2 regions of the Bacillus sp. MC1252 genome follow, and region 2 is predicted to be linked to the other one. Evidence: a T-box and tRNA genes for the amino acid it is inferred to sense, from the RefSeq annotation. Region 2 holds a T-box; the other holds one or more tRNA genes.
What was found. A T-box is a leader RNA that pairs with one kind of tRNA and senses whether it is charged. The one in region 2 lies ahead of thrS (threonine--tRNA ligase), so its partner is inferred to be a tRNA-Thr.
Positions count from the first base shown of each region.

Region 1: it has a tRNA-Thr gene. The T-box ahead of thrS (threonine--tRNA ligase) is inferred to sense a tRNA for this amino acid. The anticodon was not compared.

Region 1 is NZ_CM166369.1:162,604-178,232, forward strand. It holds gene ACYH0L_RS00935 (DUF2521 family protein) at 1-144, shown strand, start outside; gene cwlD (N-acetylmuramoyl-L-alanine amidase CwlD) at 203-916, shown strand; gene ACYH0L_RS00945 (Mrp/NBP35 family ATP-binding protein) at 1,020-2,078, shown strand; gene gerD (spore germination lipoprotein GerD) at 2,120-2,704, opposite strand; gene ACYH0L_RS00955 (KinB-signaling pathway activation protein) at 2,795-3,397, shown strand; gene pdaB (polysaccharide deacetylase family sporulation protein PdaB) at 3,390-4,154, opposite strand; rRNA gene ACYH0L_RS00965 (16S ribosomal RNA) at 4,530-6,078, shown strand; rRNA gene ACYH0L_RS00970 (23S ribosomal RNA) at 6,261-9,191, shown strand; rRNA gene rrf (5S ribosomal RNA) at 9,253-9,368, shown strand; tRNA gene ACYH0L_RS00980 (tRNA-Asn) at 9,411-9,485, shown strand; tRNA gene ACYH0L_RS00985 (tRNA-Thr) at 9,487-9,559, shown strand; gene ACYH0L_RS00990 (SulP family inorganic anion transporter) at 9,924-11,363, shown strand; gene ACYH0L_RS00995 (bile acid:sodium symporter family protein) at 11,425-12,390, shown strand; gene ACYH0L_RS01000 (exo-beta-N-acetylmuramidase NamZ family protein) at 12,429-13,676, opposite strand; gene ACYH0L_RS01005 (glycoside hydrolase family 3 protein) at 13,688-15,607, opposite strand; gene pbp4b (penicillin binding protein PBP4B) at 15,621-15,629, opposite strand, start outside.
Region 2 is NZ_CM166369.1:814,332-829,960, forward strand. It holds gene ACYH0L_RS03935 (DUF6508 domain-containing protein) at 98-508, shown strand; gene ACYH0L_RS03940 (LysR family transcriptional regulator) at 620-1,504, opposite strand; gene ACYH0L_RS03945 (tautomerase family protein) at 1,615-2,004, shown strand; gene ACYH0L_RS03950 (carboxymuconolactone decarboxylase family protein) at 2,031-2,354, shown strand; gene ACYH0L_RS03955 (DUF1835 domain-containing protein) at 2,524-3,711, shown strand; T-box leader at 3,786-4,010, shown strand; T-box leader at 4,048-4,272, shown strand; gene thrS (threonine--tRNA ligase) at 4,324-6,252, shown strand; gene ACYH0L_RS03965 (hypothetical protein) at 6,445-7,014, shown strand; gene ACYH0L_RS03970 (hypothetical protein) at 7,047-8,327, shown strand; gene ACYH0L_RS03975 (hypothetical protein) at 8,709-8,990, shown strand; partial or broken gene ACYH0L_RS03980 (transposase) at 9,132-9,273, opposite strand; gene ACYH0L_RS03985 (PTS sugar transporter subunit IIB) at 9,368-9,670, opposite strand; gene ACYH0L_RS03990 (PTS sugar transporter subunit IIA) at 9,667-9,999, opposite strand; gene celB (PTS cellobiose transporter subunit IIC) at 10,021-11,304, opposite strand; gene ACYH0L_RS04000 (6-phospho-beta-glucosidase) at 11,291-12,625, opposite strand; gene ACYH0L_RS04005 (GntR family transcriptional regulator) at 12,789-13,523, shown strand; gene chbG (chitin disaccharide deacetylase) at 13,520-14,254, shown strand; gene ACYH0L_RS04015 (glycosyl hydrolase family 18 protein) at 14,693-15,629, shown strand, end outside.

The DNA of each region.
Region 1 (15,629 bases), 650 kb from region 2:
GGTTGTTTGCAATCGTGGGGAAATATGTTCCGAATGGAGCGAAAGACGTCATGTCTGTATCCATTTGCCAAAGAGTTTTTAAACATGTGGTGGCAGGAAGGCTTTCGAGAATCAGAAAAAAGACATAAGCTTCGGCTGCACTAAGCATATTTCCAGCACTTGTCCCATATCTATAAAATAATGGTGTATGGGAGGGACAGGGATGAAAAGAAAGCTGAAGTGGACAGGGTTTTTAATTGGGTTTATTGTCCTCTTATTCTTATTCAGATTTCAATTTCTAAATGATGATTCATGGAAATCGTGGAATTTGCCTCTAAGTGGGAAGATCATCTATTTAGATCCGGGTCACGGCGGTCCAGATGGCGGGGCTGTAGGTGGAGAGCTGCTTGAAAAAGAGATTGCACTGGATGTGTCCATGAAGATACGTGACTATTTGCAGGAGCAGGGAGCGCTTGTTCTCATGACCCGGGAGGATGATTCTGATCTATCATCAAAGAATACAAAGGGATATGCCCGTAAGAAAGCGGAGGATTTGAGAAACCGTGTGAAAGCCATCAATGAGTCTGAAGCGGATCTCTATTTAAGCATTCATTTAAATGCGATTCCATCGAACAAATGGAGCGGGGCGCAAACGTTTTTTTACGGAAAGTATGAAGAGAATGAAAAGGCAGCGAAGTTCATTCAAGATGAATTGCGCAACAACCTCGAAAACACAGATCGAAAAGCGAAGCGGATTAACGGCATTTATTTAATGCAAAATGTCACGAAGCCAGGAGCCCTTGTAGAAGTCGGTTTCCTCTCTAATCCGAAGGAGGCTAGTCAGCTGGCAACACCTAAGTATCAGGATCAAATTGCTGCCTCCATTTATAAAGGAATTCTGAGATATTTAACAGAGCAAAAAGAGCCGCCTGAATAAGGGGCTTTTTCCTTTTGATCGCAGGCAAACAGGACAGACATTGTAAGGATATGTATGATATACTTGGATTGTAAACGAATTCAATAAAGGGTGAGGTTCTGCTATGATCGGACAAGATGATGTGAGAAAATTAGTTGGGAAGATGGACGAACCTTTCCTTCATATACCGCTTGGCGAGCTGGATGCCATCAAGGAAATCAGCCTAAAGCCTGAAAAAGAGCATGTAAGCTTAAAAGTGGCCATTGCTAAAACAGGCACTGCTGAGCAGATGAAGCTGCAGCAAGAAATCGTACAAGCCTTAAAAGCGGCAGGCGCTAATACAGTAGGACTTCGTTTTGAAGAACTGCCTCAGGAAACGCTTGAAAAGTTTATGCCATCACAAGATGAGGAAGAAAACCTGCTCAACTCTAAAAATCCGCCTGTATTCTTAGCGATTGCGAGTGGAAAGGGTGGCGTTGGGAAATCAACGGTTTCCGTCAACCTTGCTGTAGCACTGGCTCGTCTAGGGAAAAAAGTCGGACTGATTGATGCTGATATTTACGGCTTTAGTGTACCGGATATGATGGGGATTACCGTCAGACCAACGGTTAAAGGGGAAAAAATTATACCTGTGGAACGCTTTGGCGTCAAAGTGATTTCAATGGGCTTTTTTGTTGAAGAAAATGCACCGGTCATTTGGAGAGGGCCGATGCTTGGTAAAATGTTAAATAACTTCTTCCACGAAGTCGAGTGGGGAGAATTAGATTACTTATTATTAGATCTTCCACCTGGAACGGGAGATGTGGCGCTGGATATTCATACAATGCTTCCAAGCTGTAAGGAGATCATTGTGACAACACCCCATCCAACGGCTGCTTTCGTTGCTGCTAGAGCAGGTGCAATGGCACTGCAAACAGATCACGAGGTGCTTGGGGTCGTTGAGAATATGAGCTATTACCAAAGCAAAAAAACTGGTGAAAAAGAATATGTCTTTGGAAAAGGCGGCGGGGACAAGCTGGCTGAAGAGCTGCGTGTGTCGGTCCTTGGCCAAATTCCTTTAAGACAGCCTGATTGGAATGAAAATGATTTTGCGCCGTCTGTCTATGAGGCGAGTCATCCGACAGGAGAAGTGTATCAACACATTGCCAATCGAGTGATTGAACAATTAGCAGTAAAAGCATAATGAAAGCCCGAGTGGATCTTATGCCACTCGGGTGATGATTTTTAACTGCCGCTTCCTTGGTCTTGTGAACCGGAATCACTGCTGCTTTCAGATGCTGCCTTTTTCAGCTCATCTTCGAATTTCTTCTTATAAAGAGGGCTGCTTAATGTTTCTGTAATGACTTTTTCTAAGTGCTTTCTGAACTCTTTGCTTTTGACCAGTTCACCGTATTTCTTTTCCATCTCAGGATCCTTGAGAATATCCATCATCAGCTGTTGATAGTCAGGGTCCTTCATTAACTGTTTTAACATCTTTTCATGCTGTTGCTGCATGGATTTTGCGAAAGTCTCGGCAAATTTAGAATCCTCAAAGACCTTCTTCCAGAACTCTTTGCCTTTATCAGAAGTCAGTGTTTTCTCTATCGTTTTTTTCACAGTTTGTTCATCCATTACCAAAGCTTCATTCATTGCCTCGTCATTTAATAACTGTTGAATGGCCTTTTTACCGTCATCTGTCTTCAAAATATCGACGACCATTTTCTTTGTTTCGTCATAGTCCATATTAGATGAGGATTGGGTTTTGGGAGCACAAGCTGTTAGAGATAAAAGAAGAAAACAGCTCATTATACGCAAGATGCCTTTTGACATACTGTGGCTCCTTTCGTTACATGTCTTACTTTTAATATGAATGTTTCACGTGAATTTATACATAACAAAAATAGGGGTTGGATCAATTCAATGAAAAGTCGGGATTTAGTTCGTTTTTTCTTCTCTGTGCTAGCTGTTGGAGCGGTCATGACAAGCGTGGTAGGCTTTGCGCTGGAGTGGGGGAAGTATCAGAAGCTGTTTGTATCGTTTGAAATTCTAGAGATCGCATCTGTGTTGTTTTGGTTCATTGGTGTGGGGATGATCTTTAGTGTGATTAGTCAGATGGGATTCGTCGTCTTCTTAACTGTGCACCGATTTGCACTTGAGATTTTCCGGTCACATTCTTTATGGAATACCATTCAGCTGTTTCTTGTGATTTTTGTACTGTTTGATTTAGCCTATTTGCGATTTCTGTTTTTCGGGGAGAATGAATCATTTCTTCCATACTTATGGCTGCCTGTCTTTATCGGTGTGTTTGCATTGATTGTGGCTTATTATAAACAGAAGCAGTCCTCTAAGAAAACATTTATTTCCGCAATGTTTCTCATGGTCGTCATCACGTCGTTAGAGTGGTTCCCGGCGCTCAGAGTCAATGAAGAGGACTGGCTGTATTTAATGCTTTTCCCGCTATTAAGCTGTAATGCGTTTCAGCTGTTAGCTATGCCACGGTTTTCAAAGGCAAAAGCTACTTAACTTCCGTTGACTTTGTTTTTGTATTAGAGATAAGCTCGCCAACCGTGACATTCTTTAAATTCTTTTCTTTTAAGTGTTTCAAAATAGCTGGTAAGGCTTGAGCGGTTTGGGTCGCTGAATCCGAGGCGTGAAGGAGAATGATGTCTCCGCTTTTCATTCGATCATTTACATTTTGAACAATCTGGTCGACGCCCGGGTTCAGCCAATCCTGTGAGTTGATGCTGTAATGTACAACGGAATAGCCGTACTGTGTTGCAATTTTCAATACTGTTTCATTAAATTGTCCAGTTGGCGGTCTTAATAGTTGAATATCATCTAGTCCAAGCTTTTGAAAGGTATTTTGTGCCCTGACAAGATCCTGCTTGATTTCGCTTTCTTCAAGCTGGCTATAATTTTTATAAGCATAGCCAAGGCTGCCGATTTGGTGTCCGTCCTCTCTAATACGATTCACGATATCAGGATGACGTTCAGCCCAAGAAGCAGACAGAAAGAAAGTGGCGTTCTTTATACCGTACTCTCGAAGGACATTCAAAATAGGAACGGCCTTCTCATCTCCCCAGCCAATATTAAAAGTAAGAGAGGTATGTTTTGATGAAGTCTCTCCTTTATAAATCGCTCGGGGTCCATGTTCTGTTTTAAATACCGACAGCGGCGGTGCCTTTTGTACATAAAAAAAGGTTGCAGCTGCAAGGGCTGCTACAAGAATAATGACAACTTGCTTCAGCCGTTTAATAGGCAACACATATAATCGACTCAATTCAAACACTCCTGCCTTGTCCAAGATTGTTACTTGATTGTATGCAGGACAAGGGTTTGACATGCACAATAAAACTATTTCAAAAAAAGTTTTGAAAAGGCGTTGACCAATAGAATATTTTCGTGATATATTATTAATCGTCGCTGACACACAGTGACAAACACAAAACGCTTCGGGAAATAAACTTGAAAAAAGTTGTTGACATAAGATGAAGCGAAATGTTATATTATTAAAGCCGCTAAGAACAGCGAAGATGATCTTTGAAAACTAAACAAGACAAAACGTACCTGTTAATTCGAGTTTTTATAAAAAATCCTATGATACATCATAGGTAGTCAGTCAAACTGACGAAAAACGAAACTTCGGTTTTGTTCTTTTTCGGAGAGTTTGATCCTGGCTCAGGACGAACGCTGGCGGCGTGCCTAATACATGCAAGTCGAGCGGACAGAAGGGAGCTTGCTCCCGGATGTTAGCGGCGGACGGGTGAGTAACACGTGGGTAACCTGCCTGTAAGACTGGGATAACTCCGGGAAACCGGAGCTAATACCGGATAGTTCCTTGAACCGCATGGTTCAAGGATGAAAGACGGTTTCGGCTGTCACTTACAGATGGACCCGCGGCGCATTAGCTAGTTGGTGGGGTAATGGCTCACCAAGGCAACGATGCGTAGCCGACCTGAGAGGGTGATCGGCCACACTGGGACTGAGACACGGCCCAGACTCCTACGGGAGGCAGCAGTAGGGAATCTTCCGCAATGGACGAAAGTCTGACGGAGCAACGCCGCGTGAGTGATGAAGGTTTTCGGATCGTAAAGCTCTGTTGTTAGGGAAGAACAAGTGCGAGAGTAACTGCTCGCACCTTGACGGTACCTAACCAGAAAGCCACGGCTAACTACGTGCCAGCAGCCGCGGTAATACGTAGGTGGCAAGCGTTGTCCGGAATTATTGGGCGTAAAGGGCTCGCAGGCGGTTTCTTAAGTCTGATGTGAAAGCCCCCGGCTCAACCGGGGAGGGTCATTGGAAACTGGGAAACTTGAGTGCAGAAGAGGAGAGTGGAATTCCACGTGTAGCGGTGAAATGCGTAGAGATGTGGAGGAACACCAGTGGCGAAGGCGACTCTCTGGTCTGTAACTGACGCTGAGGAGCGAAAGCGTGGGGAGCGAACAGGATTAGATACCCTGGTAGTCCACGCCGTAAACGATGAGTGCTAAGTGTTAGGGGGTTTCCGCCCCTTAGTGCTGCAGCTAACGCATTAAGCACTCCGCCTGGGGAGTACGGTCGCAAGACTGAAACTCAAAGGAATTGACGGGGGCCCGCACAAGCGGTGGAGCATGTGGTTTAATTCGAAGCAACGCGAAGAACCTTACCAGGTCTTGACATCCTCTGACAACCCTAGAGATAGGGCTTTCCCTTCGGGGACAGAGTGACAGGTGGTGCATGGTTGTCGTCAGCTCGTGTCGTGAGATGTTGGGTTAAGTCCCGCAACGAGCGCAACCCTTGATCTTAGTTGCCAGCATTTAGTTGGGCACTCTAAGGTGACTGCCGGTGACAAACCGGAGGAAGGTGGGGATGACGTCAAATCATCATGCCCCTTATGACCTGGGCTACACACGTGCTACAATGGACAGAACAAAGGGCTGCGAGACCGCAAGGTTTAGCGAATCCCATAAATCTGTTCTCAGTTCGGATCGCAGTCTGCAACTCGACTGCGTGAAGCTGGAATCGCTAGTAATCGCGGATCAGCATGCCGCGGTGAATACGTTCCCGGGCCTTGTACACACCGCCCGTCACACCACGAGAGTTTGCAACACCCGAAGTCGGTGAGGTAACCTTTATGGAGCCAGCCGCCGAAGGTGGGGCAGATGATTGGGGTGAAGTCGTAACAAGGTAGCCGTATCGGAAGGTGCGGCTGGATCACCTCCTTTCTAAGGATATATGGAGCAGCGTGCGTTTTGGTCTTGTTTAGTTTTGAAGGATCATACCTTCAAAACATGTCTCTAGCGAGACAGGATTGTTCTTTGAAAACTAGATAACAATAAGTAATACATTCACATTGAATGCAATGCAAAGTTCATCACACATAGTGATTCTTTCTAAAGTAAGAAATGGTTAAGTTAGAAAGGGCGCACGGTGGATGCCTTGGCACTAGGAGCCGATGAAGGACGGGACGAACACCGATATGCTTCGGGGAGCTGTAAGCAAGCTTTGATCCGGAGATTTCCGAATGGGGAAACCCACTGCTCGTAATGGAGTAGTATCCATACTTGAATACATAGAGTATGAGAAGGCATACCCGGGGAACTGAAACATCTAAGTACCCGGAGGAAGAGAAAGCAAATGCGATTCCCTAAGTAGCGGCGAGCGAAACGGGAACAGCCCAAACCAAGAGGCTTGCCTCTTGGGGTTGTAGGACACTCTATACGGAGTTACAAAGGAATGATATAAGCGAAGAGGTCTGGAAAGGCCCGCCAGAGAAGGTAACAGCCCTGTAACTGAAATGTCATTCCCTCCAGAGTGGATCCTGAGTACGGCGGAACACGTGAAATTCCGTCGGAATCCGGGAGGACCATCTCCCAAGGCTAAATACTCCCTAGTGACCGATAGTGAACCAGTACCGTGAGGGAAAGGTGAAAAGCACCCCGGAAGGGGAGTGAAATAGATCCTGAAACCGTGTGCCTACAAGTAGTCAGAGCCCGTTAACGGGTGATGGCGTGCCTTTTGTAGAATGAACCGGCGAGTTACGATCCCGTGCAAGGTTAAGCAGAAGATGCGGAGCCGCAGCGAAAGCGAGTCTGAATAGGGCGCATGAGTACGTGGTCGTAGACCCGAAACCAGGTGATCTACCCATGTCCAGGGTGAAGTTCAGGTAACACTGAATGGAGGCCCGAACCCACGCACGTTGAAAAGTGCGGGGATGAGGTGTGGGTAGGGGTGAAATGCCAATCGAACCTGGAGATAGCTGGTTCTCTCCGAAATAGCTTTAGGGCTAGCCTCAAGGTAAGAGTCTCGGAGGTAGAGCACTGATTGGACTAGGGGCCCCTACCGGGTTACCGAATTCAGTCAAACTCCGAATGCCGATGACTTATCCTTGGGAGTCAGACTGCGAGTGATAAGATCCGTAGTCGAAAGGGAAACAGCCCAGACCGCCAGCTAAGGTCCCAAAGTATACGTTAAGTGGAAAAGGATGTGGAGTTGCTTAGACAACCAGGATGTTGGCTTAGAAGCAGCCACCATTTAAAGAGTGCGTAATAGCTCACTGGTCGAGTGACTCTGCGCCGAAAATGTACCGGGGCTAAACGTATCACCGAAGCTGCGGACTGTTCTTACGAACAGTGGTAGGAGAGCGTTCTAAGGGCTGTGAAGCCAGACCGGAAGGACTGGTGGAGCGCTTAGAAGTGAGAATGCCGGTATGAGTAGCGAAAGACGGGTGAGAATCCCGTCCACCGAATGCCTAAGGTTTCCTGAGGAAGGCTCGTCCGCTCAGGGTTAGTCGGGACCTAAGCCGAGGCCGAAAGGCGTAGGCGATGGACAACAGGTTGATATTCCTGTACCACCTCCTCACCATTTGAGCAATGGGGGGACGCAGGAGGATAGGGTAAGCGCGGTATTGGATATCCGCGTCCAAGCAGTTAGGCTGGGAAATAGGCAAATCCGTTTCCCGTAAAGGCTGAGCTGTGATGGCGAGCGAAATTTAGTAGCGAAGTTCCTGATTCCACACTGCCAAGAAAAGCCTCTAGCGAGGTGAGAGGTGCCCGTACCGCAAACCGACACAGGTAGGCGAGGAGAGAATCCTAAGGTGATCGAGAGAACTCTCGTTAAGGAACTCGGCAAAATGACCCCGTAACTTCGGGAGAAGGGGTGCTTCTTAGGGTGTTAAAGCCCCGAGAAGCCGCAGTGAATAGGCCCAGGCGACTGTTTAGCAAAAACACAGGTCTCTGCGAAGCCGTAAGGCGAAGTATAGGGGCTGACGCCTGCCCGGTGCTGGAAGGTTAAGAGGAGCGCTTAGCGTAAGCGAAGGTGCGAATTGAAGCCCCAGTAAACGGCGGCCGTAACTATAACGGTCCTAAGGTAGCGAAATTCCTTGTCGGGTAAGTTCCGACCCGCACGAAAGGCGCAACGATCTGGGCACTGTCTCAACGAGAGACTCGGTGAAATTATAGTACCTGTGAAGATGCAGGTTACCCGCGACAGGACGGAAAGACCCCGTGGAGCTTTACTGCAGCCTGATATTGAATGTTGGTACAGCTTGTACAGGATAGGTAGGAGCCTTGGAAACCGGAGCGCTAGCTTCGGTGGAGGCATCGGTGGGATACTACCCTGGCTGTATTGACCTTCTAACCCGCTGCCCTTATCGGGCAGGGAGACAGTGTCAGGTGGGCAGTTTGACTGGGGCGGTCGCCTCCTAAAATGTAACGGAGGCGCCCAAAGGTTCCCTCAGAATGGTTGGAAATCATTCGCAGAGTGTAAAGGCACAAGGGAGCTTGACTGCGAGACCTACAAGTCGAGCAGGGACGAAAGTCGGGCTTAGTGATCCGGTGGTTCCGCATGGAAGGGCCATCGCTCAACGGATAAAAGCTACCCCGGGGATAACAGGCTTATCTCCCCCAAGAGTCCACATCGACGGGGAGGTTTGGCACCTCGATGTCGGCTCATCGCATCCTGGGGCTGTAGTCGGTCCCAAGGGTTGGGCTGTTCGCCCATTAAAGCGGTACGCGAGCTGGGTTCAGAACGTCGTGAGACAGTTCGGTCCCTATCCGTCGCGGGCGCAGGAAATTTGAGAGGAGCTGTCCTTAGTACGAGAGGACCGGGATGGACGCACCGCTGGTGTACCAGTTGTTCTGCCAAGGGCATCGCTGGGTAGCTATGTGCGGACGGGATAAGTGCTGAAAGCATCTAAGCATGAAGCCCCCCTCAAGATGAGATTTCCCATTCCGCAAGGAAGTAAGATCCCTGAAAGATGATCAGGTTGATAGGTCTGAGGTGGAAGCGTGGTGACACGTGGAGCTGACAGATACTAATAGATCGAGGACTTAACCTATATTCTAATGTGAAGCATGAACGTTGTTATCTAGTTTTGAGAGAACATTCTCTCCATCAGGTTTGGTGGCGATAGCGAAGAGGTCACACCCGTTCCCATACCGAACACGGAAGTTAAGCTCTTCAGCGCCGATGGTAGTTGGGGGTTTCCCCCTGTGAGAGTAGGACGCCGCCAAGCTTTTTGTTTATATCCTTCCAATGGAAGAAGTTACTTTATCATTCCGCAGTAGCTCAGTGGTAGAGCTATCGGCTGTTAACCGATCGGTCGTAGGTTCGAGTCCTACCTGCGGAGCCATGCTTCCATAGCTCAGTAGGTAGAGCACTTCCATGGTAAGGAAGAGGTCAGCGGTTCGAGCCCGCTTGGAAGCTTTCCTCTAATAATAATGGTAAATCTTAAGGTTTCTCGATGATGAGAAGGCTTTTTTTGTTTGTTTTAAATTAAATTGAACTCGCTCGATTACGAGTAGACTGATGTAAATAGAAAAATGAATGGATCGATATGAATGGAATATTTTTGTATTAGCTTTCTATATAACCCCTCTTTTTGTTCTTGATTCTTCAGCTGATTTCTTTTATTCTTACTAAAGTGATAAAAGCCTCTCTAACAAAAGACTCTGTACGTTCCTCTTTTTCCCCGAAAGTGAAGTGTTGTTTGTTTTTCCTTTCTTTATCTCCAGGTTTCGTTGTTCTTCTATTTCGATGTACGGTATGTATATAAAAAGGAGTAGATGGTTTGAAAGATTTATTTGTAAAGCAAGAATGGTTTGGATATGTGCGCCAGGATGTATTGGCGGGTATTTTAGTGGCCCTGGCTTTGATTCCTGAGGCCATTGCGTTTTCGATTATTGCGGGCGTTGATCCGAAGATCGGATTGTATGCTTCGTTTTGTATTGCGATTGTGATTTCGTTTGTTGGTGGACGGCCAGGCATGATTTCAGCTGCTACAGGTGCAATGGCCCTGGTCATGGTTAACTTGATTGCAGACCATGGATTGCAGTATTTGTTTGCAGCTACGATTTTAACAGGTCTGATTCAAATTGTATTTGGGTTGTGCCGTGTTTCTCGATTGATGAAATTTATTCCTAGGTCCGTGATGGTAGGTTTTGTGAATGCATTGGCGATTATGATCTTCATGGCTCAGCTTCCACATTTCGTTGGAGAATCAATGGCTATGTTTATGATGACAGGTGGTGCTTTGCTGATCATTTATGTATTGCCGATGATCACAAAAGTAATCCCTTCTCCACTCATTGCGATTATTGTGATAACGATGATTGCTGTATTTGGGCATATTGATGTCAGAACGGTCGGAGATATGGGAGAGCTTCCTAGTTCTTTGCCTGCTTTTCTTATCCCAAATGTGCCGTTTAGCTGGGAGACACTTGCTATCATTTTTCCTTATTCTTTAGCACTTGCGATGGTTGGTTTACTTGAATCTCTTTTAACAGCACAGATTGTAGATGATATGACGGAGACGTCTAGTCGTAAAAACAAAGAAGCGAGAGGCCAAGGAATCGCCAATGTGGTTGCGGGATTCTTTGGAGGTATGGCTGGGTGTGCGATGATTGGTCAATCTGTGATTAATACAAAGGCTGGCGGAAGAGGCCGGCTTTCTACCTTTGTAGCAGGTGCATTTTTAATGGTGCTGATTTTTGTATTGGGTGATGTGGTGGTTCAAATTCCGATGGCTGCTCTTGTGGCTGTGATGATCATGGTTTCGATTGGTACCTTTGATTGGAGTTCATTCCAGCAGCTAAAAAAGAACCCGAAAACAGATTCTATTGTGATGCTTGTCACGGTCGTGACTGTGGTGTTGACTCATGATTTATCAAAGGGTGTTTTTGCAGGTGTGCTGCTTAGTGCGGTTTTCTTTGTGGCTAAAATATCAAAGCTTCATATTACCTCTACAGAAAGCCAAGCAGGTACTTGGGTTTACCGAATTAAGGGGCAAATTTTCTTTGCTTCAGTCACTGACTTGATTTCAGCATTCCATCAGGGGAAAGATCTTCAATCCGTTGTGATTGATTTGTCTGAAGCGCGTATATGGGATGAATCAGGCGTGGCAGCAATTGAACGTGTGAAGGAAAAATATCGAGCAGCTGGTGTGCAAGTAGACGTAGTTGGAATGGATACATCTAGTCAAAAGCTTGTGAAGCAGGTGATGGGTTCTTAAAAAGGTCTTTCTGTTTGTTACAATAGAAAAGAGAAGAAAGTGAAGGATGGGGGTGGCCGGCATGCTTATGCGTTTGAACCAAGTGCTCGGCCGGATGATGCCGCTCATTACGCCTATTAGTGTGTTAATTGGTGTATTATTGGCGGCCTATTTAAAGGATTTTGCGTTTTTGGTGCCATGGGTATTTGCCGTTATGACATTTGCAGGGAGTTTGTCTGCTTCTTTTTCAGCTTTAAAGCATACGGTGATGCACCCATTGCCTTTGATTTTATCGTTTATGATTTTGCATGTATTGATGCCCCTTTATGCTTGGTCAGCGGGGCATTTGATATTTGCGGGTGATTCCATGACGATCACCGGCTTGACACTTGCGATGGTGATTCCGACAGGTGTTTCTAGTTTAATATGGGCGGCGATGTATAAAGGAAATGTTGGGTTAACCTTATCCATCATTTTAATTGATACACTGCTTTCGCCAATTATCGTGCCAGCCAGCCTGTCACTCTTCGTCGGTACACAGGTTCATATGGATATTGTGGCCATCATGAAAGGGTTGTTTGGTATGGTGGTGCTTCCATCTATTTTAGGAATGCTCGTTCATCAGTTTGCAAAGCCAGCGGTGACGAAAACGATCAGCCAGACCCTATCACCTTTTTCAAAAATAGGCTTGTTTGTTGTGGTCTCGATTAACAGCTCTGTTGTCGCTCCATACTTGCGTGAACTGGATGCCGCCATTTTTAGTAAAGCAGCGATTGTGTTTCTCATTGCGATGAGTGGATATGTCTTTGCATGGTTGATTGGAAAGGCGATGAAATGTACTCAAGGGGAGATTGTGGCCATTGTGTATACAGGTGGCATGCGAAATATTAGTGCGGGAGCTGTACTTGCCACTAGCTTTTTCCCGCCTGCTGTCGCTGTCCCTGTTGTGATTGGCATGCTGTTTCAGCAAGTGCTTGCTGCCTTGTTTGGTTTTTTACTCAATCGTTTTGAGCTGAAAACACCTGCTATGACTAAATCTTTATCATGAAAAAACCTCCATCTCAAAGTATGGAGGTTTTTTGCGAGTTAATAGATGAGATATTTTTTCCGTTTCTTTTCGAACGTTTTGAGATCATGATGATAGCGTTTCATGATGTGTTTGACTGAAGTGCCTTTATTGATTTCCTCTTTGACCCAACCATTCCCGATCAGTTTATCAAAGCTGCCTGTTTGAAGGAACTGAAAGTCATTAGGATACAAATCATGGATCGCTTTGATGATGGATAACCCCGTTTTCACAGCTTCAAATGAAGAGCGGTTTGTGACATATAGCTGCACACCGTGAGAAAGAGTCCCGGCATGTTTTGAAAAGGTAGGGGTGAATGAAACGGGTCTAAATTGAACGCCTTTTAGCTTTAGCTGATTTAAATGATCCGCTAGCTCGTTGCTATTGATATATGGAGCGCCAATGAGCTCAAACGGTTTTGTCGTTCCTCTGCCTTCCGAGACGTTTGTGCCTTCAATTAATCCTGTGGCTGGATATACAAAGGTACTATCAACTGTCGGCATGTTAGGTGAAGGAAGGACGAACGGCAGCTTCGTGTCATCGAACGTCATAGATCGCTTCCAATTTTTCATTTTGATGACTGTTACATCAGCATTGATATGAAACTCTTTGTTAAACATATTTGCGAGCTCCCCAGTGGTCATTCCATGTCTTAATGGTATTGGATAAAGACCCACAAATGAGGAGTGTTCGGGTTCTAATACAGGTCCTTCTACTTTTAGCCCGCCTATGGGATTTGGACGGTCTAGGACAACAAATGGGATATTGTTTTCCTTAGCGGCTTCCATCGCGTAGGCCATCGTGTAAATATAGGTGTAATATCGAGCGCCAACGTCTTGAATATCAAATAGCAGCACATCTACATTTTTGAGCATATCAGGAGTTGGTTTTCTTGTTTTTCCATAGAGAGAGTAAACAGGCAGGCCTGTTTTTTTATCGGTATAGGATTCGACGCCTTCTCCTGCTTGTGCATCGCCGCGCACGCCGTGTTCAGGTCCATATAGAGCAGTGAGCTTGATATTTGGATGTTCAAATAGGAGATCGACACTGCTTTTCATGTTTGCATCAATGCCGGTAGGATTCGTAATAAGCCCTACCTTTTTCTCTTTTAGCCATGAGAGATTACTTGAGAGTAATGTTTCGATGCCTGTTTTGACTGCTGCTTTTTTTCCTTTTGTGTCTGTTCGTCCTTGATCTGGGGGGGAGGCGGCGGTCAATGTGCTCATCATGAGAATGCTCGCGAGTATCAAGCTTCCTGTCTTTTTCAAGAGAATCCCTCCTATTTGATCTGTTTCCCTTTCAAGTTGAGCCCATAGCCAAATGGGTAAAGGGTTTGATTCGGATGAGTGACAGATGGGATAGCGACTGGCAATTTCCCTTTAGGTGATGCCGCTCCAAATATCACTTCTAGTCCAGCAGGAATATTCGGTTGGTTGAATTGTCCGTTTGCATAGCCTTTAAAACCGTAAACAGCCAGTAAGGCATCGGCTTCCTCGAAATTAGCAGCATCATATGGGTTTCTAAGACTCATGATGACCATTTTTTTGTTTTGTGATTTTGCTTCTTTCATGACAGCACGAGGGAAGGCGGTTGCCCATTTCTTCGGGTCCTGTACATTGTCATCAATCACGCCATCATTCACAGCTGGGTCATTTTGGACAACGTAAGAGCCGGTAATGACATAGTCAGCATCTTGAATCAGTTTGGCTGTTTCTTTGGAGAAGGTCTTATCTGCAAAAGCGTATGATTGGGTACGTACAGGCTTGATCTTTTTTTGTTTGATCAGAGATTCAATCGTGACAGACATTGCTTTTGTTTGATCTTCATAGGGTGCCATGAGCAAGATTCGGTCATTCTTTTTAGGTTGAAAAGGTAAGGTCTTGTCGTTGTTTTTAAGTAAAGTGATTCCTTCACGGGCCATTTTTTGTTCAGCTTTCCGGTGCGACTTTTTACCAACGAGTTGAGTGGCTTTTTTGATTTTTTTCTCAAGACTTACTGGCTTTTTAGTGGAAATGATGCCGCGCTTGATCTTCAATTGAAGGATTTTTTCGACAGATTGGTTGATCTGAGACAGCGGAATTTCGTTTGATAGAACGGCTCGTTTTAAAGCATTAAACACATTTTCTAGGTTTTTCTCGGTTTTTAGAGATGTGACAGGCGCTGGCATGAGGGCAATGTCGACTCCTGCTCTAATGGCCATGACCACGGCTTCTTCCTGTCCGAAGTTATCTGCAATCGCCTTCATATTTAGAGCATCAGTCACAACAACTCCTTGAAAGCCCATCTCTTCTTTTAATAAGTGTGTGATCACTTTTTTAGATAAGGTAGCTGGAACCATGATGTCCTCGCCATCTTTTTTACTTTGATAGGTCGTGTCATCAATGGCAGGAAATTGAACATGAGCGGTCATAACCATATCCGCACCTGCGTTGATTGCTTGTTGAAATGGATACAGCTCAATCTTTTTTAAACGATCTAGGTCATGTTCTACGAGCGGCAAGCCGTAGTGACTATCGACGGCTGTATCACCATGTCCCGGGAAATGCTTTAGTGTGGAAATGGTCTTTTCCTTTTGAAGTCCTTTCATGGTTTGAAGGCCAAGTCTAGTGACAAGTGCAGGGTCAGAGCTAAAGGAACGGACACCTATGACGGGGTTGTTTGGGTTATTATTCACATCAAGAACAGGAGAGAAGTTTGTATTGATACCTAAGGCGTTTAATTCCTTTCCGATGATTTTTCCTGTGTCGTATGCATTTTTCTTGCTTCTAGAGGCACCAATCGACATATTTCCTGGGAAATGTGTTCCCTTTTGTAGTCTTGTGACGATTCCGCCTTCTTGATCAATTGAAATGAGTAAAGGAATATTTGGCGATGCTTTTTGAAATTCATGAGTGAGTTTGACGGTTTGTTTCGTATCAACGACATTCTCTGCAAATAAGATGACACCGCCTAGATGATATTTCTCTACAAGATGGGATACTTCTTGATTCATCTTTGTTAAGCCTGTAGGCGCGGATTCACCTTTTGTTTGCCAATTGCGAAAGTCTGGCATGAGCATTTGGCCAATCTTTTCATCCAGTGACATGTCTTCCACCATTTGTTTTGCGGTTGGAAGAGAGGCAGAGCTAATCTTTTCCGTTGGAATGGAAGAGGTTAGCAGGGCAAAAACCAGAGCAGCGGGGAAGAGAGATTTTAACATCGAATTCCTCCTTTTACTTAAA
Region 2 (15,629 bases):
CCTTTTATTTATTTTCATGGATCCAAACGGAATCCTTTATTATATGTAACTAATTGTTGGGCTTAAAAGCATTCCAAAAAAATATAGGAGGATAACGATGAGCCAATTCGAGATCCTGACAAAATACAAACCGATGCTTCAGGAGGATCGTATCGGAGAATGGGAAATCGATCAAGCAAATGATGGAACAGCTGAACACTCAATCCAGATGCCCTTTGTGAATGATTCTGAAACGGTCCGTCACTTTATCGAAGATGTCTATACCTTTGCAGAACAACATCAAGAGATGGAGCTTACCCGCTACAGAGAAATCCTCAAAGAAAATGGCATTGAAGGTGGAACGAACGATTTGGGGAATGTGGATGTATCAGATTTAAATGCGCAGTGTGTACTGGCTCTCATCATGGGGATTGTGATGGCTGAGTGGTTTTGCGATGGTGCCATCTTCAATTTCTTTAAAAGCGGAGCCATATTAAAGTGCCTTGAAAGATTGGATTGTTTGGAGTAAGGGATGTGTACGTTTGATAAAAACTGAACATGAATGGATTGAAACAATGAAAAACCTAGATGATATGAAATCTAGGTTTTTTTGGAACATTTCTTCTGTTTCCGAACAAGGTCACGAGCATGTTAACTTCTCAGCTTTTTGACGAAATAGATCAAGCAAGAGCTGCTTGGTGTTTTTCAGAAATAGATGAGGTTCCTTATGAGATAAGATTCCTATAGGAATAAAAGGGTCCTCCATTTCGATTGGAACTTTCACAAACTCGTCTGACAATGGTGTAGAGGAAAGTACGACTCCGACGGAGGGGAATTCCTTTAGAAATGGCGGAATTGCTGAAATCTGGCTGATAGTATAAGTGAACGGCTCAATATTTATTCTTGAGAGTTCCTTTTGTAACTTCATGTGATATAAACAACTTTCCCCACCTATGATCAGTGGTTGTTGATAAAGATCCTTGATCAATGAAATCGTTCCAACTTGATCTGCCTGCTTTTTTGCGATAATAAAAGACATTTCCTCTTTGTACAATTCCTCAAACGGAAGTGGGTTCATCGCCGGTTCTCCTGCAATAGCAAAATCGATCTCCCCCTTGAGTAGCTGTTTGTGAAGGGAATCTGTATTACCGATGATAAAGTGGCATGTGATATTCGGTTTTTGCTTTTTGAAGGTTTGAAGGACTGAAGGAAGAATAGAGATAGCAATTGGTTCTATGACACCTATATTCAAGGTTCCGACTTCTTCTTTTTGGAGTTTTTGAGATTGATCTAATACAAAATTCCAGTGGAGAATCAGCTGATCAATCTCTTTGGCAAACAATTGCCCTGAAGGGGTTAATTCAGCCTCCCATCCTCTCACAAACAATTGAAACCCTAACTCCTTTTCTAATCGTTTGATTTGATTCGTTATCGTCGACTGTGCATAATTCAATTTTTGAGCGGCTTTTGAAAATGTCCCTTCTTGAATCACGGCTTGAAAAGCTTTTAATTCTTTTAAATCCATTTCTAATAATCTCCATTCGTTTTATGAATAATATTTTATATATTATTCAATTATACAAAACGAGTGTTGAGACGTAAAATGAAGTAAGACAGAAAGAGGAGTTGACATACATGCCATTTGTAAAAGTCAGTTATATGGAAGATGAGTACGATAAAGAAAGCTTAGCCTCAGTTAGCCAAACGATCATGAAGGCTCTGATGAAAGAATTTCATGTTCCTGAAAAAGACTACTTTCAGGTGTTCCATTCACATAAGAAAGAAGAATTTTATTATGACCCCAATTATCTTCTTCGTCATGATAGGGATCATCGTCTCTTATATATCCATATTACATGTGGTTCAGGAAGAACTTACGAACAGAAGCAGTCTTTATATAAGGAAATAGCTGACCAGTTATATAGCCAACTCCATATACCGAAAGAAAATGTATTCATTATGCTGGTTGAGACGGGCTTGGAGAATTGGTCCTTTGGAGAAGGACTTGCTCAAATGATCAAGTAACGAAATGAATGGAAGGGGAAATAGATATGCATCAACCAATTAAGTCAACTGTGAATTTAACCCTCGGAGATTTTGCTCCAGCATTTGTTGAGTACTCCGAAAAAGTTCTCTTTGGGGATTTGTGGCGAAGAGAGGAACTTTCGCTAAGAGATCGAAGTATGATTACAGTTTCAGCCTTAGTAAGTGCAGGCAGCCTAAATCAGCTGGAATACCATTTACATCTAGCCAAAGAAAATGGTGTAACGAAGAACGAATTGATTGAAGTCATCACACACCTTAGTTTTTATATCGGATGGCCTAAAGCAGCTTCAGCATTAGAAGCAGCTAAACACATGTTGGAGGAAAAATAAAACAATCAAATCAACGAGCCCTTATTTGAGTTAGGGCTTTTTTCTATGCGAATAAATTGGATTTTAAAATCTTCTATGTCATACTTTTGAATGAAATTGACTCAATAGAATTGACGCAAGAACCATGAATAGGTCAAGATGAAATAAACTGTAAGATAAATGGAGACGAATGATGATACATATCGTATTTGGGGCAGCACCTGCTGGTAGTTTAAAACAAGCATTAAGCAAAGTGAAGCAAGATCAGGCTGATGATATTATCGCCTTTGATGACATTTATTCGATTGGACCTCTTCTGCATTTGCATGAACATGAAGGACAGGAGAAGCGTAAAGAGTGGCTGCGTAAGGTGATATCAAATGAATTTGGACATATTGACGACATGGTCAACGATCAGCACAGAATGCTTCAGCAAATAAAAGATATAAAAGATGGCAGTCGTATACTCATCTGGACAGGCAGTAATGCACATGAGCAAATTGGTTTACGTTATGCCATCTATTTATTAAAAGAGAAAAGGATAGAATTGTCTTTAATCAATACAACGACTGCTTTTGACCAGCTGTTCAATACAAATACAAGAATAATGATCCTTCGACATGCCGGGGAGATCACATCTGAAAAATTTAAAATTTTGTACGAGAGTAAAGAGCATATTCACACAATGACAAAAGAAGAAAGAGAAAGATTACAAAACGAATGGCTTTCATTTGCTAAAGAAAATCATACGCTGCGGATATGGCAAAAAGGACAAACGATCAGCGTACCAGAAGATGAATTTGATGCTTATTTAGTGAAAATGGCTAAGCGAGTTCAGCAGTCCGAGTCAGAAGGGGAGTACATCAAAACTCCACGCTTAATTGGAGAAGTCATCGGTCATTTAGATCAGTATATCGGTGATGACTTTATTGAGTATCGTCTAAAGACATTAATTGATCAAGGTATTTTTGACATGATAGGAAAACGATCTTCAATGCGTTTTTATTCGATTAAGTTGACAGAATTCGGTCAGCACTTCAAAAAATGGGTGTGCTGTCGCGAGTTTGAGGATCACCCTTATGTGAAAATAGAAGGGACCTACGGTGGTGAACCTTTTCAATGTGGACACTGTCAATCCCATTTAGAAAGAGATGATGTACCTCTAAGCGATGCGCTCTTCTCGAAAATCTGGAATTGGGCCATACAGTATGGCCGCTGGTTTGATGAAGAGACAGAAGACTTGCTGCCAGATGGGGTAGAAATGGAAAAGAAGTTCAATCAAGAAGGAGAGCGCATGACGGAAGAAGTAAAACGTGCATTATCTCCTACGTATCAAGTCGAGTATAGCCCAAGTGAAATCACTCAACATTTTATTTAAAGAATGAATTTCAATCGCTCTGCACAAAATAAAGCTTTACATGATTAGTCATCATCATGTAAGATATGAAGAAATTAAAAGCGAAGAAAAGGACATGAGCAATTTGTACTGGTTACCAGAGAGGGAAGTCACGCTGAAATCTTCCTAACGCAGGAAAGTTGTCTTACCACCTTTGAGCTGTATTGGGGAAAATCGCAGTATCCAATACCGTCTACGCCACGTTACGGCACCAGAGCCATAAAGCGAATACGCATTATGGGAATTTGGGTGGAACCACGGATCACACATTCGTCCCTCTATGAGGGATGGGTGTGTTTTTTTGTTCACTCCTACATCATCATTACTTTGAAAAGGACATGAGCAGCTTTTAACGGTTACCAGAGAGGGAAGTAAAGCTGAAATCTTCCTAACGCAGAAAAGTTGTCTTACCACCTTTGAGTTGTATTGGGGAAAATTGCAGTATCCAATACCGTCTTTGCCACGTTACGGCACCAGAGCCATAAAGCGAATATGCATTATGGGAATTTGGGTGGAACCACGGATTACACATTCGTCCCTCTATGAGGGAAGGGTGTGTTTTTTTATTTCAAAAAAATGAAAGGTGTGTCAGTCATGAGAGAAAACATGGTGAAGATTCAATTTCCGGATGGAAAGGCGAAGGAGTTTTCCACAGGTACGACTGTCGCAGAAATTGCCTCCTATATTAGTCCGAGTTTAAGAAAGAAAGCAGTGGCGGGAAAGGTAAATGATCAAACAGTTGATTTAAGTTATGAGCTAAACAGCGATGCAGTGCTGTCTATTTTGACACTCGATTCGGAAGAAGGGCTTGAAGTGTTACGTCATACATCTGCACACGTATTAGCCCAAGCCGTGAAAAGGTTGTATGATGATGTAACACTTGGGATCGGACCTGTCGTCGAAAATGGATTTTACTATGATATGAAACTAAATCGAACTTTACGTTTAGAAGATCTGGCAGCGATTGAAAAAGAGATGGAAAACATCATGAACGAAAATCATCTGATCCAAAGAATCGAAGTGTCTTACAAAGAAGCTGAAGCGTTGTTTGCGAATGACCCATATAAGCTGGATATTTTAAAAGGTCTCCCTAAACAAGAGACAATCACGGTTTATCAGCAAGGAGAATTTATAGATTTATGCCGTGGTCCTCATCTGCCATCTACAGGATATATGAAGGCATTTAAATTAACACGTGTTGCAGGGGCTTATTGGCGAGGGGATCGCAATCACGATGTATTGCAGCGGGTGTATGGTGTTGCGTTTCAACATTCAAAACATCTAGCTGATTATCTTCGTTTCATAGAAGAAGCAAACAAGCGAGATCACCGAAAATTAGGCAAACAATTATCTCTATTTATGTTCTCTGAAGAAGCTCCAGGTATGCCATTTTATTTACCAAAAGGGCAAATTGTCAGAAATGAATTAATGGTTTTTTCAAGAGAAGTGCGAGGTAAAGCACAATATGAAGAAGTGAGTACGCCATTTATGATGAACCAAGAACTTTGGGAACAGTCAGGCCATTGGGATCATTATCATGAAAATATGTATTTCTCAGAAGTAGACCATACAAGCTTTGCTTTAAAGCCGATGAACTGTCCAGGGCATATGCTCATGTTTAAAAACAACTTATATTCATACAGGGATCTTCCAATCAGGATGGCCGAATTTGGTCAGGTGCATCGTCATGAATATAGCGGTGCATTAAATGGATTGTTCAGGGTCAGGACATTTTGCCAAGATGATGCCCATATTTTTTTGAGAGAAGATCAAATTGAGTCTGAAATCAAACAGATTTTCCAATTAGTTGATCACGTATATCGAACTTTTGGATTTGAGTATTCAGTTGAACTTTCGACTCGTCCAGAAAAAGCATTAGGGGATGATGCAATTTGGCATCTATCTGAAACAGCCCTAAAGAATGTGCTTGACCAGCTAAAGGTCGACTACCAGCTAAATGAAGGAGATGGGGCCTTTTATGGTCCAAAGATCGATTTTCATATTAAAGATGCACTAGAGCGGAGCCATCAGTGCGCCACAATTCAACTTGATTTCCAAATGCCTGAAAAATTTGACTTAACATATATCAATGAAAAAAACGAAAAGGTCCGGCCGGTTGTCATTCACAGTGCCATTTTTGGTTCTCTTGATCGTTTCCTTGGCATCTTAATCGAGCACTTTGCAGGAGCCTTTCCATTATGGCTAGCACCAGTACAAGTACAAATCATACCTGTCTCAAGCGTTCACCTCAATCACTGCTTGGAGGTTCAGCAGTACTTAAAAAGTGTAGGGATAAGAGTCACAATTGATGAACGGGATGAAAAACTCGGCTATAAAATGAGAGAAGCACAAATGCAAAAAACGCCTTATATCGCTGTGATTGGCGATAAAGAAATGCAAGAAAAAACGCTAAATATTAGGCGGCATGGAGAAAAGGCTTCAGAGCATATGTCTATGGAGGATTTTAAAGGCTCGATAGCTCAACAAATAAAACAAAGAAAGATTGCTCAAGAATTAGTGTGATGTTTTTCACCATTGATAAGGAAGATCGAAGGGTTAAGCGTTCATTGAAATGATGGGCGTTTAACCCTTATTTTCATTTGTTAAAAAACCGAATAAACGGATGAAAGGGAAAATATTGAAACATTTACTCAATAAAATCGTAATATAGATAGAGCGCTCATCAGAAACATTTGAAACGGAGAGGAGCATTACATGGAACAAGCAACGCTAAAAAAAATGAGAATAAAACAAATAGCCGCCTCTAATTTAATAGCCGGTATCATGATCGTCGCTTTTTTTATCTTGATTCAAATTTCTGAAATTCGATTTACACATTTCTTTTTTTGTTTAGGGATTTTAATGCTCCTTCAAAGCATTTTTGGTTTTATCAAAAAAGGATCGACGAAGTCTTTTATTCCACTTTTTGAACAGGTAGCCATTTATGAAAAGACGAAATTGGGGAAAGAGTGGGAAAAAGAACAGAGAACAGAAAATATTTGGAAATTGATATTGAGTGGGCTTTTGTTCTTTCAGGCATTTAGCTTCCAAAATGTCACGAATCCATTCTTTGATATAGAACCTATATTTCTAATTTTTTTATTGGTTATTGCTCTAGCCCTTATCAATGTAAGCATGCTTTTTCGCTTTAGAAAAATTGACCGATCAACTGAAGAGCATGAATTAAAAGGGTATACAAAGGAATCAAACATGATGGCAATAGCTTTAGGTTTCTTGACAGTTATCGTTATATTTTTCTTTATCATCGTCTTTGTCCTTCCATAAGACTGATTACTTAACATTTTGAGGTGAAATAAATGAATGCAAACATTCAACAACTGATAGATCAGACAAGGATGAAATTTGGCTTAGATCATTACCATTTAAAAAGACACGGTTTTTATCGATATGTCAACATGTTCAATGAAACCATTTATAAATTGAATATGGAGTGGTTTCCTCCTTATGAAACGGAACCTGAGGATGACGATTTAAACCCTGATGGCACAGCCGTGATTGAAGTGAATTTGAATACGGGACAGGTTGAGAGTGCGGTTTTTGTTATGGGCAAGACATATGCAAAGAAAGGGGTTCAGTTTGATAACGCCCATCCAAATGAAGTCATCAAATGGATTGAACAAGAAACAAATTTGATCTATGGAGAGCATTTTCACTTACATAAGGAGAAAGAAGGGGAACTTCTTTTCGAAGAAAAAATGGATGATGTACCAGTGACTCCTTCAGGCATGATAGAGGTGAAATGGGATGAACATGGACAACTCATTTACTTTATTCATCACGGGCCATTTCTAGCTAAAAAAATGCTGAGAGCTGAAAAATATTCGCTTTTCATTGAGATGATCGAGAGCTTAGCACAGCAGCAAGTGCAAAGGGTAGAATGGCCTTCCTTTGAGCAGAATAAAATTCGACCTGTTTATGCGTTAGAAGAAGTGTATGTTAAGAATGATGGAACAGGAACGATTCCGTTTGAAGATACGAGTCAGGAACATCACTGTTTCAATATTAATAAAATCATAGAATGGGAGGACCCGATAAGTGAACCTTTTGTAGGAAAGGAATTGAATATTCAAGAAGATATCTCAGCTGATCAAGCCTTTTCATGTGAACCTTCACCAGATACAATGCCAATTTCAGAAGAAGAAAAAGATAGGTGTTTGAAAGCAGTTCAAATCTTTTTGCGGCAGGAATATCCTAACGACACCGGAAAATGGATCTTACTTTCTCTCCACCGTGATCATGGTTACATTCATGCAACAGTAAAAGCAAATACACAAGAGAAAAGCGTGCTTACAGGTAAAATCATGATATTCATTGATGCCTATACATTTGAAGCAGTCAATTACATAGATAGACAACAAATGTTCAAGATGTGTGGGATGTTGGATGAACTCCAATCTCCAGATAAAATCACCCTATCAAAGGAAGAAGCCTTTGAAAAATTGAGAGAGTACCTGGAGCTTACACCCATCTATGTCTTTGACTTTGCGCAAAAACAATATGTTTTATGCGGAAAACTGGATTGTCATTATGGGGTAGATGCAGCCAGTGGTGAAGTCATTCCATTACAGGACATTTGAAGTAATGAAGACAAGGCACTTTACGACTTTTTAAAGAACAGTGAGGAGCTGTTCTTTTTTCTGTCTATTTAACCTATTTTTTGAAGAAAAATGGAATTTTGTAGCAGGAAGTTGTCGTTTCATCACGAAAGAAAACAGATAAGAATATGATCATAGGTCCATCGTTTGGATTCGTGGTTGAGTTAATGAGAAGATATAGTAAACGTCATATATACTAAACAGTCGTGACAGTACAGTTGATCTACAATTGATCTCTAGAATAGAGAAATTGTGTCTCAAGTAGTATGCGAAAATACGTGTGCCGAGATCATATGATGAGTTGATTACGTTTATGTTTAGGTGAGTTTGAAGTCAAGATAGAAGAAAGTGAGGATATCTACCTTGAGTACATTGGAAGTGTTTCGTCAGTTTTTGGTTGACCATTATCCTGCGTTACAAGATGAGCTTTGGCTGAAAGATGTTGATACCCTTCGAACCTCTCCTATTCTTCATCCTTTTCTGAAAAGCAAGCTGCCAGAGGGGATCGAAAAATTCACTTGTGTGCTATTCACGCAGCAGACAGATCAAACAGCTGCCCCGCTCAAAGTATATCTTCTGTTAGATGAATATGAGCAGTTAATTTACGCCATTGATTTGATGAATGAACAGATCGTACTTCATTAAAAAGAAAGGGAGGAGAGCATCTCCTGCCTCAGCTTGTAGAGAAACCTATGTTTTTCTACAAGCTTTTTTGTTTTAATAATGTGTTTTTCATCTTTATGAAAGAAACAAAAAAAGGACTCCCACACCCCTGACCTAGCTTCGCTAGTGTGTGGCAATCTTCTTCATATTCTGGCAAGCGGCTGTGAGGAGAACTTGTTCTTCGTTCACATTTCGTTCCCCTCAATCGGCAGCAGCGAAGCCCATGCAGCTGTTTTGAATCTGCAAAGCAGCGCTCTATTTTTTTGTAGAGGATTTTTCCCGAGTCAGGATTTTGTCTACAAGCTGAAACAACCCGTTTTCAAAAGAAAATGGGTTGTTTTTAGTGTGAAGAGAAGGCTTTATTGTGTCAGTTTGATCGCTTGGTCCAGAACTTTTGCTCCGTTCATCATTCCATATGCCATTTGGTCAATGATATCGACCGGTGTCTGGTATTGTTCCGCTCGTTCTGCAATTTGTGTTTTTAAATAGCGGACTTGCGGTCCGATCAATATGACATCAATATCATTCATATGGCTTTGTAAATCCGCTTCAGCATAAGCGTTGATTTCAACGACTATTTTACGGCTTTCCGCTTCTTCTCTCATTTTTTTCATCAGCATGCTGGTCGACATGCCGGCAGAACATACAAGTGCTATCTTCATTTTGGTTTTCCACTCCTCAGCTCTTGATATAATTGAATCATTTCTTTCGCTACATCTTTTACAGTCATTGACGTCATCAAATGGTCTTGTGCATGGATTAACAATAGATTGGGTGAAAGGCCTTCACCTTGTGCTTCTTTTTGCAATAAGCGGGTTTGTGCCTGATGCGCTTGAAGCAGTTCCGCTTCTGCTTCTTGGATCTTTTGATTCCCTGAATCGTACTCGTTATTTTTCACATGCTGTAATGCTTCCATTGCAGATGAACGCGCATTTCCAGCATGCAAGATGATTTCAAAAGAGACCTGTTCTAAATGTAGTGTGTCCGCCATGATATTCCCCACCTTGTTTAGTTATTTTGTTGCCTGATGCAGAGAGGCTCGTTCTGCTGCTTTAATGAATGGCAGGTAAAGCAAGACAGCCAGCACCAAGTTGAAGATTTGCAGAAGGACTCCCCGGATTGATCCTCCGGTTACGAGATAACCGCTGACAATCGGCGGCGTCGTCCACGGAAGAATAGCTACAGTTTTCGGAACGAGTCCACAGGCTAAAGCGATGTACGACGTCACCGTTAAAACTAATGGAATCAATAAAAATGGAATGAACATAATCGGATTTAATACGATAGGAAGGCCGAACAGAATAGGTTCATTAATGTTAAAAAGGCCGGGTGCGAAGGATACCTTTCCGATTGTTTTGTAGTGCTTCGATTTCACGCCGATGAAAATAGCAGCGAGCAAAGCCAATGTTGTCCCCGATCCTCCCATAAACACATAAGAATCAAAAAAGGGCTTCGTCACGATATAAGGCACTTCAAACGCGCTCATTCCTTGCGAGAATAAATGCTGATTTTCCTGAATGAGCGGAAGATAGATGGATTCCATGATCGGTCCTAGAATATTTGTTCCGTGCAATCCGAAAAACCAAAGCAAATGATTCAAAAAAGTAAAAATCAAAGCTGATCCAATCGTGTTGGAAAGGCCTTGCAACGGTTCCTGGATCGAGCTGAAGACTAGCTCGTGGATGCTTTGACCGAAAAAATACACGATCAGAGTGTTAAATAATCCTGCTGCCGCCAATATCACAGCAGCCGGCAATAAAGCGTTCAAGGATTTTGTAACGCCATCAGGTACACCATCAGGCATTTTGATTTTAAGTTTCTCATTTTGAGAGAAGAGCCTAAATGCTTCCGTTGATAGCAAAGCCACGATTAATCCAACGAAAAGACCTTGAGCCCCCAGCCAAGTCATTGAAAAACCAAAGTCTTCTGTCGTCGGTGTAAGTACGGCAAATGCCCCGACCCCGATTAATGCGGCAGAAAGACCATCAGTCTTATAAGACTCTGCAAGCTTGAAACTGATAGCTGCAACGGCCAGCAGACTTAAAATAGCAAATGATCCATTCCATATAGCTCCGCCGGCAGCCGTCCATCCTTCTCCAAAAAGACTCGTCATGAAATCTTGAAATGCCGGTATAGGGAAATGATTGATCAGTATGGCAAGAGAGCCGATGATGATTAAAGGCATAATGGCAATGAATCCATCGCGTATGGCAATTAAGTGCCTTTGGGAGCCGATTCTTCCAGCGATCGGCATGATTTTAGATTCGATGAACGCCATGGTTTTATTTTGTTTCATATTGTACAGCCTCCTCAAAGAACTGGGGAAGATAACGTTTATGAGCCTCAAGCATTTCATTCATCACCGTTTGGGCTTTATGATCAGATGAAATTAGCGGATTCATGATCATAGCGGAATACAATATGTTGTCATCACCCGTGATCGCTGCTTCGATAACTAATTGTTCGAATTTTTTCATAGAGATCACTGCCCCGCTGATTGAATCTGGCAGTTTTCCGACTGTCAGCGGTATAGGGCCGCTTTTTGTGATGACACTGTTGACTTCAATCACTGCATCATGTGGAAGATCTGGTATGCTTCCTTTATTCAATGTGTTGACGGTCTGAATATCCATCGAATGATGATAAAGCGAGTTCATTAATGAACAGGCTGCTTCACTATAATAAGCCCCGCCGCGTTCTTCCAATTCTTTAGGCTTTTCATGGAGGTCTGCGTCTTTGTATTTTTCAAACAGCTGCTTTTCTACGTTCAAGACAGCTTCTGCGCGTGTCCCTTTGTTTTTGTATGCTTCGATATCTTTTGCAAGTACATCTTCATACTGATAATAATACTGATGATACGGATTCGGAAGCATGCGCAAAGAACGTAAAAATTGGCGATTCCAAGGCAGCATCGCAATATTGGAAGGAGAATAGTCTATGGTGTCATTCAATAGAAGACCTATTGCCTCTTCTGTGCGGTCAACCCCGTCAATCCACACCTTTTGTCCGAAGACAAAATGGTTAAGCCCTGCGAATTCAATCATGACACGGTTCACATTCACGTCAAAAATTTCTGCAATGCTGTTTTTCATGTTATAAGGGATATTGCAAACCCCGATGACTTTTTGATGGGATCCATGTTTCAATAAAGCTTCAGTCACGATGCCTGCTGGATTTGTAAAATTGATCAGCCACGCTTCTGGACAAATCTCGTTTATATCGCGAGCGATATCCAGCATGACGGGAATGGTCCGCAAAGCTTTAAAAATACCGCCGGCGCCATTTGTTTCTTGGCCGATAAGACCATGGCTGAGCGGGATTCTTTCATCCATCGCTCTGGCCTTCAATCCTCCGACTCTTATTTGAACCGTGACGAAATCCGCATGTTTCAGCGCTTTCGCACGATCTTTTGTATAGCTCAATTCAATCGGAACATCCGCATGTTTGATCATTCGCTTCGCGAGTTCTGAAGTGATGCGTACTTTTTCTTCCCCTTCCTCAATGTCGACGAGGACAATCTCTTTCACTGGAAAATGCTGATACCGTTTGATGATACCTTCAATGATTTCTGGTGTGTAGCTTGATCCCCCGCCTATAATGACTAACTTCAACGCCATAATCCCCCTCCTCAAATCTCTATTTTTGAAAGCGCTTTACACAATTGGAATTTAACATGTAGTAACAAATTTGTCCATACATATTTGTTATGATAAATTATTTTTTTTGAGAACTTTTTGTGCTATTCTATAGTTAATAATGTCACTCTAAAGGAGAAAATAAATGGCAAAGCAACCACAACTCCACAGTCGAATTAAACAAGATATTGTAGATAAAATAGAGAGCGGTTATTACCCGTCTGGCAGCCTGCTTCCGACGGAGTCCGAATTTTGCAAAATGTACGATGTCAGCCGAACAACGCTGCGGACTGCCTTGAACCATTTGCTTATGGAAGGAGCTATTTACCGCAAACAGGGGAAAGGGACATTTGTCGCCAAAGGAAAAGTAAAGCAGATCTTAAGTTCCAGCAATCTTCGCTATGCAGATCAATTAAAAGCGCAAGGTATTAAACCGAAAATCAAAGTTGTCGATTTGCAAAAATTAAAACCAGCCAAAAAGATCCAAAATTGCCTTGGGATTGATGATGAACAAATGGTCTATCAGGTGAAGCGGATTCGGTATGCGGATGAGGAAGAAATCCAGTTCGAAATGGCCTTTATCAGAGCCGATCTCGTGCCGGAGATAACGGAAGAAATGGCCAATATTTCTCTGTACCAGTGTATTAACAGTCAAGGAAATACGATTAAAAGAACCGAGGAGCAAATCAAAATCTTTATTTCGGATGAAGAAATTGCACAGCATTTGAATATCACAAAAGGCACGCCCTGCTTCCAGATTGCAACACAAACATTTTTGGCGTCTGAAGAAGTCGTGGAGTTTTCTCTGGCTTATTTCCGCGGAGACCGCGTTGAATTCTTCATAGAACGCGACTATGAAGAAAGAGGGGATGAAGGATGAAAGCTTTGATCATAAACGCCGATGATTTTGGATTTTCACGGGGAGTCAACCTCGGCATCATTGATGCGTTCCAGCGAGGGGTGCTCACATCGACTACGCTCATGACCAATATGCTAGAAATGGAACATGCCGTCTTACTTGCAAGGGAAAATCATGAACTTGGGGTCGGCGTTCACTTAACATTGACAGCAGGACGTCCGCTTCTCAGCGGCCTGCAAACGGTTACGGAGGAAGATGGGAATTTTCGCAAGCTTTCATACTATCAAGGTTTTTTCGACATCGATCTTGATGAAGTGTATCAGGAATGGAGAGCACAGATAGAAAAAGCCCTCTCCTGCGGCTTGCATCCGACGCATATCGACAGCCATCATCATATCCATACATACGGAAATCTTCCCGAGGTGTTTGTGAAACTGGCAAAAGAGTATGATCTTCCCTGCAGAAAGGTGAACGATCATCATCCTTCCTTGTGGAAGAATGTGAGATCGAATGATGCCTTTGAGTTGAAAGTGGACAGATTGAAAGACTTATCATCCTTCCTTGATCTTCATCAAGACGCAGAAGTCATTGAAGTCATGTGCCATCCGGCTTATGTTGATAAATTACTGCTCGAAAAATCTTCATTCCATTATCCTCGGGTTTATGAGCTTTCATTACTGACTGATCCTTTGTTGAAAGCGGCTTTAATACAATGTTCGGATATTCGCCTTATTTCTTATGCCGGTCTTTAAATCTACAATTCTTGTAAAAATATGAAAAGGGCTCATGAGAACGTCGGCTTGCCGTTCTCCAAGTCTTGATGCTGGAAATGTCTCAGGCATTTTCAGCATTTAATGCAAAAATAGCATTGACAATTCAGAATATTCTAATTATCATGAATTTGTCATAACAAATTTTTGTATCATTAAGTTTTTGCTTGAAGCTATTCTTGCCAAATAAGGTCTAGACATCCATACCTGTTATTCAAAATGCCATTCTAATGTTTACTCTCCACTCACATATACGGTTTGAAAAAGCATATGAAAACTAGAAATGTAAGCGTTTTCTCGTTGTTGTCTTCAGTGCCATCAGCTGCTATGTCATGACAAGGTGAATATAAACCTATTGAAAAGGGGGTGAACAAAATAGCGTTTCAGTGATGAACAGCCAAAAAAATTAATGAAAAGGGGATGAAAAAATTGTTTTTAAACAAAAAGTTTCTCGTTTTTTCTTTCATTTTTGTGATGCTTTTAAGTCTGTCCTTTTTTAATGGGGAAAGTGCAAAAGCCAGTTCTGACAAAAGTTATAAAATGATCGGCTACTATCCGTCCTGGGGCGCTTATGGAAGGGATTTTCAAGTATGGGATATGGATGCTTCTAAAGTCAGCCATATTAATTATGCATTTGCTGATATTTGCTGGGAGGGGCGGCATGGAAACCCTGATCCGACAGGCCCGAATTCCCAGACATGGTCTTGCCAGGATGAAAACGGAGTGATTGATGTTCCTAATGGATCAATCGTGATGGGGGACCCATGGATCGATGTGCAAAAGTCAAATCCCGGAGATACTTGGGATGAGCCGATTCGGGGCAACTTTAAACAACTATTGAAGCTGAAAAAGAACCATCCTCATTTGAAAACATTCATATCAGTTGGCGGTTGGACCTGGTCAAATCGCTTTTCAGATGTTGCGGCAGATCCTGCGGCCAGAGAGAATTTTGCTGCTTCAGCAGTAGATTTTTTAAGAAAATATGGGTTTGATGGAGTCGACCTTGACTGGGAATATCCGGTAAGCGGAGGGCTGCCGGGAAACAGCACCCGTCCGGAGGATCAGAGAAACTACACGCTACTCTTGCAGGATGTGCGCGAAAAGCTTGACGCCGCAGAAGCGAAGGATGGCAAGAAATACTTGCTGACAATCGCCTCCGGTGCCAGCCCTGAATATGTAAGCAACACTGAATTAGATAAAATTGCTGAAACCGTTGATTGGATTAACATTATGACCTATGACTTTAATGGCGGATGGCAAAGTATAAGCGCCCATAACGCCCCATTATTCTATGATCCAAAAGCGAAAGAAGCCGGCGTTCCAAACGCTGAGACATTTAACATTGAAAGCACCGTGA